DNA from 3 places in the Tuberibacillus sp. Marseille-P3662 genome. Region 2 is predicted to be linked to each of the others. Evidence: riboswitches for the same ligand, from Rfam matches in the RefSeq annotation. Region 2 holds a riboswitch; each other region holds the start of a gene.
What was found. A riboswitch is a leader RNA that binds a small molecule or an ion and turns the genes downstream of it on or off. The one in region 2 is predicted to bind lysine.
Positions count from the first base shown of each region.

Region 1: it holds a riboswitch for lysine, as region 2 does, so the genes downstream of both, dapA (4-hydroxy-tetrahydrodipicolinate synthase) here and B9Y89_RS10495 (aspartate kinase) in region 2, are expected to answer to the same signal.
Region 3: it holds a riboswitch for lysine, as region 2 does, so the genes downstream of both, B9Y89_RS15905 (Na+/H+ antiporter NhaC family protein) here and B9Y89_RS10495 (aspartate kinase) in region 2, are expected to answer to the same signal.

Region 1 is NZ_FXBS01000006.1:1,600,802-1,605,302, forward strand. It holds gene B9Y89_RS16640 (FadR/GntR family transcriptional regulator) at 1-593, opposite strand, end outside; gene B9Y89_RS16645 (hypothetical protein) at 799-1,254, opposite strand; gene B9Y89_RS16650 (DMT family transporter) at 1,410-2,336, shown strand; lysine riboswitch at 2,521-2,705, shown strand; gene dapA (4-hydroxy-tetrahydrodipicolinate synthase) at 2,855-3,742, shown strand; gene B9Y89_RS16665 (NAD(P)H-quinone oxidoreductase) at 4,112-4,501, opposite strand, start outside.
Region 2 is NZ_FXBS01000006.1:406,788-411,288, reverse strand. It holds gene B9Y89_RS10505 (succinate dehydrogenase cytochrome b558 subunit) at 1-242, opposite strand, end outside; gene B9Y89_RS10500 (DUF2507 domain-containing protein) at 446-889, shown strand; gene B9Y89_RS10495 (aspartate kinase) at 913-2,151, opposite strand; lysine riboswitch at 2,264-2,441, opposite strand; gene uvrC (excinuclease ABC subunit UvrC) at 2,500-4,275, opposite strand; gene trxA (thioredoxin) at 4,429-4,501, opposite strand, start outside.
Region 3 is NZ_FXBS01000006.1:1,437,366-1,441,866, forward strand. It holds gene B9Y89_RS15895 (cell wall hydrolase) at 1-261, shown strand, start outside; gene B9Y89_RS15900 (AbrB/MazE/SpoVT family DNA-binding domain-containing protein) at 379-657, opposite strand; gene B9Y89_RS15905 (Na+/H+ antiporter NhaC family protein) at 865-2,469, opposite strand; lysine riboswitch at 2,607-2,794, opposite strand; gene B9Y89_RS19665 (PTS sugar transporter subunit IIA) at 2,932-3,387, opposite strand; gene B9Y89_RS15910 (PTS fructose transporter subunit IIC) at 3,408-4,501, opposite strand, start outside.

The sequences.
Region 1 (4,501 bases), 1.2 Mb from region 2:
TAGAGCCGATCAAGCGTTGTTTCTTTAGAATAGAGCCAAACACGTCTTGTCTCACGCATCGCCGCAACCATCGTTTCTGAAACACTATCCATAAGGTCAACTAAAAACCGGTTCTCTGAGGCCCTTACGATGGCCATATGAAAGTCCAAATCCGCTTTTTCACCAAGTTCTTCATCACCGTTCGCGTGTTTCATCGCTTCTAATGCTGCAAAAATGGGCTTCAGATCGGCTTCTGTAGCATGTTCAGCCGCTAATGACACACTTCCTTTTTCAAGGATCTTTCTTACTTGCAGCAAATCTTTGACATCCTTTTTATTCATCAGCACAGCTGTTAAAACGGATGATGACAAGGTTTTTGGATCAAATTCACGAATATACGTCCCTTCGCCTTGATGCATCTTTAAAATGCCCATCGCCCGCAGCGCACTTAAAGCTTCACGGATTGCCGAGCGGCCAACATTGAAATTTTCCGCAAGCTGCTCAACAGAATCAAGTTTGGCACCTGGTGATAAATCGCCTCTTTTTATCATATCTAATAGTTCATCTGCGACTTCCTCGTAGATCTTTCGGGTCCGAATTTGCTTATATACCAATCGTTCCACCCCTATTTGTTACATACTACCCCTATTTTAGCGAAGCAACCCTAGAGCGGCAATAAATAAAAGCATCGGTGTTTTTAATAACTTTTCCTAAATCCCCAAAAAGATTTGAAGTGATGAGATTCATAAAAGGAATTTGAAGCCGTTGTTGCTGTTTACCGCTGTATCCACAATATCCCCTCATTCGCACAGTATTGGTTCAAGAGCACGCCCGGCTGATCCATTTATAATATAGTAATAATATGATGAGAAGTATAGGGTTAACAAAAACCGAATGCCACATGTTCCACCAACCGTAATGAAAGTACCCCCAGGGACTTGGTAACAGCGTGATACTTTCATAAGTGAGCAACGCAATTTCCCAAAGGATTAAGTAACGCACTTTTTTTAACACCGAGCTGTTAAAAGGAAACCCATTGATTATCATCATATTAACAGGCGGTAGCAGTGCTAAGTGTGCAGGAATTGCCCTCCAGTCAACCCCATTTGAGAAGTACCAGTAGCCATGGTATTTAACATCAACATAAATATCAAAACTTTGTTGAAGTGCAATTGTAAAAACCCAAATATGAGCAATTTGAATGGATGATAATCGTTTATTTGTTTTAAATGCAATGAAGTTAAAGACAAGTGTTGCGATGATTAATCCGATCATAATTTTACTCCTTTGTGAATACAATTCCCATTCCACAGATTACCCATACTCTCACGTGGTCTTCAAAAAAATGTAATATAAATTTTTGTTTAGGGTAAGTCCATTATCTATGGTAAAATAATCTAATTGATATTGTTTCGAAAGCGAGGGGTTTTGTGAACAAGGGATTGATTTACGGTCTGTTACTATGTTTGATGATGGTTTGGGGCTTTAACGTGATCGCCATTAAAGTTTTGGTTGATTATTTTTCACCAATAACTATACAGGCGTTTCGAATCTTAACTGCCGGAATCGTCGTTTTGGGTGTCCTTCTCGCGAAAAACGAGTTCAGAAAATTGAACAAAAAAGAAACTGGATATATTGCATTGATTGCCTTAACGGGTGTATTCGCCCATCATTCTCTTTTGGCGACTGGCCTCTCACAAACAACCGCATCTAATGGCGGGCTGATTTTAGGATTAGTACCGTTAACAACCTCTATATTTGCTATGTTGTTTCTCGGTGATCGGCTCACCCCTTTACGCTTGCTTGGTATTGTTCTGGGGTTTGTGGGCGTCGCCTTTGTCGTCCTTAATGGCAGCGGGGGAATTGGGAGTGCGTCACTAGGCGATCTATTCGTTCTTTTAGCTGTTTTGTCTCAGGCCACAAGTTTCGTTTTTATTAAGAAGGTCACACAAACACTGGACGCTCGTCTTATTACTGGCATAATGCTCGTAAGCGGATCGATCCTCCTCTTTCTCGTTGGCAGACAAATTGAGCCAGCAGGACTCGAGACGTTCGGTACAGCGCCTGGATGGATTTGGCTGATTTTTCTAGGTTCTGCTGTTCTAGCTACTGGGCTTGGTCACATGCTGTTTAATAACGCGATTCAACATCTTGGCGCTGGGGAAACAGCGATTTTCAATAATCTTGTCCCGTTCTTCTCACTCATTGGCTCCTACGTATTTTTAGGAGAAATCATTCACTTTGGTCAAATTTTTGGGTTCATTTTTATCATGGCAGGCGTCATTCTCGGAACTGGCGTTATTGAACACCGGAGACATTTTGAAGAAATCAACGCAAAGAAAATTAATCATCACTAAAAAGTAAAGGTGCCTGAAGAAAATATGGCAGGCACCTCTTGACCAGGCCAATTCCTCTTCCAACCATGTTATTCTCCACAAAAATCATTCCATTAGTTTAAAACAACTATTGCATTGCATTCAGCCTCAATGTTTGGTATATTGTAATTATAATTATATTCGCTTTACTTCAATATAAAGTTGAAGTGAGGATAGAGGTGCAAAGACCATCAGTAAGCTTCCTGAGGAGAATGAGCTCTGTTGACGGTTGCCGAAAGGGGGATTTGCCGAAGTGAGCAGATACTCATCATTCTGTTGCACTGGTTTTGCGTTGAACAAATGCAGAGCTGTCATATAGCGATTCTGGCTATATGGAGGGCTATCTCACGCATCATAACGGGAATTGACGATGATGCACCAACGGCCCTCGTTGGTGTTTTTTGTGGTTTTAAGTTATGATGAGATACCCTCTATTCATACTTACCGTCCCCCCAAGTCTGTGTGAGTAGTACCCGAATCCATGAATAGAGGTGGCAAGAATGAATTTTGGTAACGTTCTAACTGCCATGGTCACACCTTTTGACCAAGATGGCAACATCGATTACGGAAAAACTGAAAATCTGATCAACCATTTAATTGCCAATGGGACAGATGCGCTGGTTGTCGCTGGCACCACCGGCGAATCGCCAACGCTCTCGAAAGAAGAAAAACTTTCTTTATTACAGTTCGTCATGAAAACGGTGAAGAAACGTATTCCAGTGATTGCTGGTACAGGTTCTAACAACACTCAAGCTTCTATAGAGCTGACGAAGCAGGCTGAAACCATCGGGGTTGACGGCATTATGCTCGTCACACCCTATTACAACAAACCGTCTCAAGAAGGTATGTTCCAGCATTTTAAAACCGTTGCTGAAGCCACAACGCTGCCGGTGATGCTCTATAACATTCCTGGTCGGAGTGCTGTCGGCATGACCGCTGAGACAATCATCCGCCTATCGCAGATTAACAATATTGTCTCCGTTAAAGAGGCTAGCGGCGATCTTGATCAAATGACTAAGATTATTCATGAGACCGATGCCTCATTCACTCTATATAGCGGAGAGGACAGCCTGACACTTCCGACGCTTGCCATTGGCGGAGACGGTATCATCTCGGTGGCTTCACATGTTATCGGCAATGATATGCAGGAAATGGTTCGCAGCTATCTGCGTGGTGAACCGCAAAACGCGGCTGCCATCCACCAGAGCATACTGCCGATCATGAAGTCGCTATTTATGGCACCAAGTCCGGCCCCTGTTAAAGAAGCACTTAAACTTTCAGGTGTGGATGTTGGATCGGTTCGGCTGCCACTAATGCCATTAGATCAAGAAGAAAAACAATCACTTGAGCACACGTTGCATTTCGTTACCCATAACGTGGCAGGTTAACCATTATAGTGATTCTATACAGCACGATTTATAAAAAAAGCTGGCCCGTGAGCCAGCTTTTTTTGTGCATGAAATGATACGATTGTCGGTTCTAAAATGGGAACGGTCCAAAGGCATCCAAAAATTGGCTGATCAAGGACGCTTTGGATGGCGCTACAACGTAGACAGCTACACCGAGGGCATTAAATTCATCAATGCGCTCACGCAACTGCGTGAGATAAGCTCGACACACTGGTCAACCAAGATGGCGAACGAAAACCACCATTGTCATTTGTCCATGATGAGTCATCTCTTCAAGCGTGATCATAGCATCTTGTTGAGTTTCAAATTGGACTGCCATTAGACTCCCTCCCATTCACAAAACGATATTTATTGAACCTGCAGAACGATTTTTCCTGCATTCTTGTTCTGTTCCATGTATTGATGGGCTTCGTTGACCTCTTTCCAGCTCCAAACCGAATCAATCACAGGCTGCAAACGACCTTGATTAAATAGCGGCAATGCAAATTCAGAAAAGCGTCGGGTGAGATCAATCTTTTGTTCAACTGTTCTCGATCGAAGAGCGGTTCCAATCACTTGGATTCTTTTAAAAAGCAATTGACTTAAATCGACATCGCTAACTTTGGCACCGCCCATGACACCGATCAAAACCAACCTTCCGTCAACGCCAAGTGACCGGATATTTTGTTCCCAGTACGGAGCACCAATGAAATCAAGAATGAGATTAACACCTGTTCCATGGGTTGCCTCTTTCACCTT
Region 2 (4,501 bases):
GCCTGGAAAGCAATATAAATTCCATAAATGGCATGAAACAAAATTGGCAGGTAAATGATAACGATTTCCAAGAAAATCAAATAAGGTAATTCTTCCATAAAACGTGATGCTTCATTAAATGCCTCAGGTCCCCTAACCGCAAAGTAGTTGACTGTAAGGTGTACGATTAGAAATATCCCGATCGGAATAACTCCCAATAAGGAGTGTATTCGACGATTAACAAAATCCCTTCTTTGAGCCATTATAATTCCCCCTTCTTTCACAATTTCCGCATTTGGAAGGTACCATATACGCTAGATTTAAAAATTATCATATGTAACATTTTATATTGTACTCCTGTATAAATTTCCAGTCAAGATAGCGCAAATCTTCTTTGTGAAAATTCATTATGGCTCCATAGAATATAAAAAGGTATAATGGAATCCGAAAAGGAGTCGATGAGATCGTGGATTCACCTGATAATCAACACCAGCCGCTCACAGTACCAGCATTAGGCTACGAGTTTTTGCGAAGTGAACTTATCCCTGATTTACTCGGAAATGATACTAATGAAATTCTATACTGGGCCGGACGAAAACTTGCCAGCCGACACCCAGTGAAATCAATTGAAGAACTCCCTTCGTTGTTTAGCGATCTGGCTTTCGGGACTTTGGTTCTACAAAAACAAAACAAAAACGAGGCCACCTATGAATTGGCTTCCGAACTTATACAAAAACGGATAGAATTCTATAACAATGTAAGTTTTGCCCTTGAAGCGGGTTTTTTAGCTCAACAGTTTCAAGAACATAAGCAATGTATAACTGAATGCCATTACGATTTTAACAAAGGGAAGATTCCCAAGGTTTTATTACAAATCAAATGGGATTCCAAGGATACCGTAATTAAGTAGAGCGGATGATTCATAATCCGCTCTTATTTTATGACGGCCTCTGCTGTATTTTCAGATAATTGGAATGTCTCATGCAAAATATTCAAGGATTCTTGTAGATATTGTGCATCAACAACCGTAGATATCTTAATATCGGACGTACTGACCATTTTCACGGGAACCTGATTTTCAGACAATGCACTAAACATTTGCGCAGCCACACCAGGATTTGAAACCATGCCTGATCCCACAATAGAAACTTTAACAAGTCCGGATTCTACATCTATTTTTTGATACTGGATGGCATCAACCTTGTTTTCAAGAGCAGCAAACGCGATTTCCAATTCTTCTGTATTGATAGTAAATGATAGGGCTCCTTTAGCTTCGTCACCTGCATTTTGAATAATAATATCCACATCAATCCCTTGATTGGCCAACGTCGTAAAGACTTCAGATAACGCAGTGTAACCAGCTGGTAAACCTATAATCGTCAATTTGGTAACATCTTTTTGAAACGCCAAACCGCGAACACTTGGTGCCTTTTCCATCATGATCCTCTCCTTAATCATTGTTCCCTCTTCCTCGCTAAAACTTGAGCGCACCATCAAAGGGACCTGAAATGTTTTGGCATTTTCAACTGACCTCGGATGCAAAACGCCGGCACCTAAATTAGCCAGCTCTAGCATTTCATCGTAAGTGATTTCATCTAATTTCGTAGCTTGATCAACATACCTAGGATCTGTTGTAAAGACGCCCGGCACATCGGTGCAAATATCACAACGATCCGCTTGAATGGCGGCTGCAACCGCAACGGCCGTCGTATCTGATCCCCCTCTACCCAATGTCGTAATTTGCCCGTCACTTGTCATCCCTTGGAATCCAGCAACAATAACAACTTTACCTTCATCAAGGTGATGTTCAATGGCATCCGCTCGTATATCTTCAATGCGTGCATTTCCATGCATCGCTTCAGTCGTGATCCCTGCTTGCCAACCTGTTAATGAAATTGCAGAATAGCCCATATCTCGTAAACACATTGATAATAAGGCGATCGTTTGTTGCTCACCCGTCGATAGCAACATATCCATTTCACGCTTATCAGGTTGTTGTGTGATTTGGTCAGCCATTTCCACAAGATTGTCCGTTGTTTTCCCCATCGCTGACACAACGGTTACTACGCGGTCTCCCGCTTCGATAAGCTGGACAATCCGCTGAGCAACGTGTCTGATCTTATCCACGCTCCCCACCGAAGTGCCCCCAAATTTCATGACTGTCGTCGACATGCCAAAACCTCTTTTCACTTTGTTAATGATAAGTCAATCTAGAATCGTCATCCTAATAAAACAACGGTGAAGAATTATCTTCACCGTTGTTATGACTGTTTCCATAACAGACAGGAAAGATAGTTCTCCACACTATGTGTGACAGCCCTGTACTTCTTTAGCACAAGGCCAGCTTAGATGAGTGATCCGAGCACGTCATCGGCTTCGGCAAACAACCCTTTCACTGCTGGTCATCGGAACTTGGGTTTCCTAAAACAGCTACTGATGAAGTTTGCGCCTCTACCTTTGTTGATATCAACTATTAAATTATGAGAATTATAACAAAAGACCATCTCTGACACAAGGCTACTAATCATTTTCTGAAAAATATTTCTGTAAACCTTCAGCCGTATTTTTTGGCAATCCCGCATGGATTAATTCCTGAAGTGATGCTTCCTTCATTTTTTTAACAGAGCCAAATGTTTTTAATAACGTCTGTTTTCGCTTAGGACCGATTCCCGGGACATCATCAAGAATGGACTTTGACATACTTTGATCTCTGATTTGACGGTGAAAAGAAATAGCAAACCTGTGGACTTCATCTTGAATCCGTTGTAATAAATAAAAAGCCTGCCCGTTTCTAGGAAGTTTAACTATTTCAGGCGGATCCCCTAATAGAAGATCAGACGTTTTGTGCTTGTCATCCTTGACCAAACCGCACACCAATATTGTAAGACCAAGTTCATTCTTTAAAACATCTTGAGCTGCCGACAATTGCCCTTTACCACCATCCACTAAAATCATGTCAGGTAGTGCGGCATTCTCTTTAAGCAACCTTGAATAGCGCCGTCTGATGACTTCTTTCATTGTCGCATAATCATCGGGACCTTCCACGGTCTTAATTTTATATTTTCTATAAAGTTTCTTATTCGGCTTACCATCCTCAAAGACGACCATGGCGGAGACTGGGTTAACACCTTGAATATTAGAATTATCGAAGGTTTCAATCCTTCTAGGTGCAGGAATATTTAAATAATCTCCTAATTGTTCTACCGCGTGGATTGTCCGTTCTTGTTCTTTTTCAATCAAGGCGAATTTTTCATCCAAAGCAATTTTGGCATTTTGCTCAGCCAAATCGACGAGTTCTTTTTTGCGGCCTTTTTGCGGCTGGTGGACTCTGACTTCTAACATTTGTTCCAGCCCAGCTGCATCAATATTGGCTGGTACAAGAATTTCTTTCGGTTTAAGATGATTCTGATGCATATAAAACTGTCCGATAAAAGTCATTAGGTCTTCCTCAGGCGTTTGGTAAAACGGGAAAGTCGACACATCTCTTTCAATTAACTTACCCTGACGAACAAAAAAGACTTGAACACACATCCAACCTTTGTCATAAGCATAACTGAAAACATCACGATCCTGATAATCTTTAAACATCATTTTTTGCTTTTCCATCACGGTCTCTATATGTTGAATTTGATCTCGGAGCTCTTTAGCTCGCTCAAAATTCAAGTTCGTAGAAGCATCTTCCATCTTCTTATATAAATCTTTTTTTATATCTTGATGGCCTCCATTTAAGAACCGAATGATATCTTGAGTCATATCCTCGTACGTTTCTTTAGGAACATCAAACACACAAGGAGCCATACATTGCCCAATATGGTAATACAAACATACACGATCAGGCAGCGTCCGGCACTTACGCAACGGATATAACCGATCCAAAAGTTTCTTCGTTTGCTGCGCCGCGGTCACATTAGGATAAGGGCCAAAGTAACGACCGCTATTTTTTTTAACGTTTCGAGTGATGATTAACCGTGGATGACGTTCATTAGTCAATTTTATATATGGATAACTTTTGTCATCCTTTAAGAGAACATTATATTTCGGCTCGTGTTCTTTAATTAAATTCATTTCGAGTATAAGAGCTTCAATATTTGATGACGTCACAATGTATTCAAAGTCAACGATGTCACTAACGAGCCTCTGCGTTTTTGTATCATGGCTACCCGTAAAGTAGGAACGAACACGATTGTTTAATTTCATGGCTTTGCCTACATAAATCACTTGTTCAAAGCGATCCTTCATGAGATAACAACCCGGCTTATTAGGAAGCAGTGATAATTTTGCTTTGATTGGATTCATGGACGTTCATTTCCTTCTTTTTAAGCTTATCGTTATAAATCATAACATATAAAGAACGAGTCTTTAACAATTTCAGCATTTCCCGAGAAATATTGACGCTATTCACCAAAAAAAGCTTGAAACCCTAAGGTCCCAAGCTTTTCAAACAATAGATTATTGATGGTTCTCGATAAGTTCAACTAATTTTTCTTTTGGCTGGAAACCAACAACTTTATCAGCGACTTCA
Region 3 (4,501 bases), 1.0 Mb from region 2:
AACCGTGTCAGCTCAAATGAGTTCCCTGACAACATCCATGATGTTATCTACCAAGACCACCAATTCACACCCGTGGCCAATGGCACTCTAGCTCAGGCCGACCCGTCAGACGATGATTATAAAGCTGTTGATCAGGCCATTGCTAAGCGAGGATCAGGCAAGGGTTCCCTATTCTTTTACAATCCAGACCTAGCGGATAGTCAATTCCTAGAAGGATTAACAACAACAACTGTTATCGGCAATCATGTCTTTAAAAAATAATGAACGTCCGGAGAGCCCTATGCTCTTCGGACGTTTCTTTATGCTAGTTCACAAAAAAAAGGCAAGAAATGAATTCCTGCCTTGCCTCTACCATTTAGATTTAACGTAGATGCACCGTTATTTGACGAAATAACTTTCAATTTCGTCTTTTAATCGTTTGGCACCTTCAGGACTTAATGCCACTTTACCATCTGCAACGGTGAAATTATCAGAGGTTACTTCGCCCGTGACCTGGCAAGCCATGGCAGGGTGGTATTTTTTCAAAATAACTTTTTCCCCATCAATAAAAATCTCCAGCGGATCTTTGGTGTCAATGTCTAACATGGAGCGCAATTCTTTCGGAATGACAATTCGCCCTAGTTCGTCCACTTTACGTACAATACCTGTCGATTTCACCTCTATCAATCTCCTTGTGAAAAAATTATTTCTATTTTTAACAAAATAATACCATAGTCACCAGCTTAAAGTCTAGGAAAATAATACAAACAATGCTAATCATCACAGTTTTCGGAACACAATCAACAATTTTGACGGAATGGATCTAATAATGACGAAAAAATAACCGGCCTTCATGTTAACGTAAAGACCGGATTTTTATTCGTTTTAAGTTTGATCGGGTTCATGCCCGCCATAAGTGCCTTTCAAATACCAGACAACCCCGATGAATAGGACGATCGATACAATGAAACCGATCGTTGCACTTCCCGTAAAACCAAGGACGAGATAGCCGATCACACTGATAATGCCAGCAACAATCGCGTAAGGTAATTGTGTTAAGACATGATCAATATGATTACAGCCTGCCCCTGTCGACGACAAAATCGTCGTATCAGAAATCGGTGAACAATGATCACCTAATACGGAACCTGAAAGAACAGCAGCAAGCATCGGTAACATATAAGTCACGTCAATCGTGGCTGCAATTTGTCCTGCAATGGGCAGCATTAGACCAAATGTGCCCCATGATGTCCCTGTTGAGAACGCCATGAAAGCCGAAAGAATAAATAACAACGCCGGCAAGAAACCAATGGGAAGGTTCAAGTCATGGACGAGTCCAGCAAGATATTGACCCGTTTGTAGTTCGCTAATGATCGTGTTAATCGTCCAAGCTGTGATTAAAATATAAATGGCTGGTAGCATTGATTGAATGCCACTTTTAACACCCATCCAGAACATTCTAAAGGAATATCCTTTTGGTAAAAATAAGATGACCGTTACAATAAGGCCAAAAAGGCCACCATAAATAAGTGACTTGGCCACAGCAGTATTTTCGAAAATACTAAGCACATTCACAGAATCACCAGCAGCAGCAACAACTTGATAGCCGGTATAGATCATGGCACCGACTGTACCGATGACAAGGGCAACGATGGGCCAGATGAGGTCACCTATATTTCCTTTATCGCTTTCCGGCAAGTCGGATTGTTGTCCGGGAACATGGCGATCATCACCAAGCACGTCTCCACTTGTCATGGCTTTATCTTCCAATTTCCTCATCTTTCCAAAGCTAATATTCAACCAAGCCGTGGCAATCACAAGCAAAATAGCGAGCACCGCATATAGATTCATGGGAATGATATATAAGAAACCAGTAAAGGCACTGTAATCGGTCACCTGATGCGCCGTGAGCACAGTTCCGATTAACCCAATGATGTAAGCCCCCCAACTCGACACCGGGGAAATAACACAAACGGGCGCAGCCGTCGAATCGAGAAAATAGGCCAATTTCGCACGAGACATTCGGTGACGATCTGTCAAGGGACGACTCACTTGGCCAACAGCGAGTGAATTAAAATAATCATCAATAAAAACGATAATACCTAATACCACTGTTAATAGTTGTGCGCCCTTCCGTGTCTTCACTCGTTTAATTGCCCAATCACCAAAGGCTCTTGTTCCCCCGGCCATCGAAATCAAGGCCGTCATAATGCCTAATATGACTAAAAATAGCAGAATAAAAATATTCCAAGTGTTAAAATGCCAATTGGATTCATTCGAAGTAACAAAAATGTCACGGACCGTATTAAAGATTTTTGCCAGACCACCGGGAACATTAAATTGATTTAACATCATCGCCCCGACAACAATACCGACACCTAAGGACAAAATGACGCGACGAGTTAGAATCACCATTAGAATTGCTAATAGTGGCGGAATCAACGAATAAACGGTATTGGCATATTCGATATCCCCCAGGAATTGAAACATGATATGTCCCCTCCTTTATCATATGTTTTTCTCCATTTTAACGCACAATCATCCATGATCTCTCTTTTTTAAACCATAAAAAAAGACAATGATAGACGAGAACACCTATCATTGCCTGATATATCGGTTGCTCCCATCTGAACGTAAGTGCTCCACCTAGGGACAAAACTCCCCCAGCCGTGACAGCGCCGCACTTTTTCAGGTACGACTCCAGCTTAGAAGATGACGACGCTTCCCAAGCTTCGGCGAAATCCCCTTTCCATAACGATCAACGGTGGTCAACCTTCCGTCATGTACTGATGATTTTCGCACCCCAAACCTATCAGATGTTTGATACAATACTTTATTATATGATTGTGACAAACTGTATTATATTAAAACATTAAATCATATGCAATGTTTTTTTATTTTATAATTATATTTTAATCCCGGCAGCGCATTGTTCCTAGGATTAACACCTGATTAACCAATTTCCTCCACTAACTTGAGCACAGCTTCTTTTGACTTCACGTTTTTCAATGATTCACGAAATTCACCGTCCATAAGTTTGCGAGAAAGCTGCTGTAAAATTTTCAAATGCTCGTCTCCAGCATTTTCCGACGGAACAGCGATCATGAAAATGAGATGTGCATCAGTTCCATCCATGCTGTTCCAATCAACACCTTGTTGATGTAAACCAAAGGCAACACGCGGGCTTTCAACAGCCGCTGATTTGCCATGCGGAATCGCGATGCTGAAACCGATGCCGGTACTGCTTTCTTGTTCACGATCATATAAAGCCTGCTTAAATGCTTCCTTTTGAGATAAATGACCCGCCTCAGCAAGCATGTCCACCATTTCATCCATGACGGCATCTTGAGATTGTCCTTGTAAATCGAGATTAATAATATCTTCTGTCATAAGTGATGTGATTTTCATCAATCATCAATCCTTTCTGATTATGATACTTCTTGTTCAACATTTTTCTTAAGGATGTTGGCTAGTAGTGCTGTAATGATTACACCGACAATGATGGCGACAAAGAACATTAACACGTGGTCAACAGCCTGAAATACGGCGACAATTGGACCGCCATGTGGCACACTATCAGTCACATTACCGACCATGGCCATTGCCCCGGCAACCATCGAACCAACGACAATACTTGGAATCACACGAAATGGATCTCGTGCTGCAAAGGGAATCGCGCCTTCAGTAATACCAACGAGCCCCATCGCTAAAGCGGCTTTACCCGTTTCTTGTTCCTCACCATAATATTTACGATTATTTAGTACGCTGGCAAGTCCCATACCAAGTGGTGGAACCGGTATCGCCGCAGCAACAGCCCCCATGATCATCGGATTACCGGCACCAATCATGGCCGCACCAAACAAGAAGGCAACTTTATTAAAGGGCCCTCCCATATCCACAGCGACCATGCCTCCAAGAATAAGTCCCAGTATGATTTTACTGCTCCCTTGCATGCCGTTTAACCAGGATTCTAAGCCAGACATAATATTAGCAATCGGTGTTCCGAGAACAAAAATAAAAATAATGCCGACTAGAACGGAGGTTAATAACGGTATAATTAAAATCGGCATAATCGGTTGAATCATTTCCGGAACTTTAACCGATTTTATCCATTTAGCTATATAACCAGCTAGGAAACCAGCGATAATACCTCCTAAGAAACCCGCACCTGCTTCACTACCATATAAACCACCATGTGCAGCAATATAACCGCCGACCATACCTGGCGCTAATCCAGGGCGATCGGCAATACTCAATGCGATAAAGCCAGCCAGAATCGGTACCATAAAGCTAAAAGCGGCACTGCCGATGTCATTGATCGCATGCCATATCGAATCTTCGGGAATTTTAAAACCGTTTTCCGTTGGTGTTCCACCGAAACCAATTGATAATGCTATGAGTAGTCCTCCAACCACGACAAATGGAATCATGTAGGAAACCCCATTCATTAGATGACGGTAAATGGGATTTTGTTTTCTTTCCTTTGTAGTTTCAGCAGTGGACGTCGATGGTTCACCTTCAT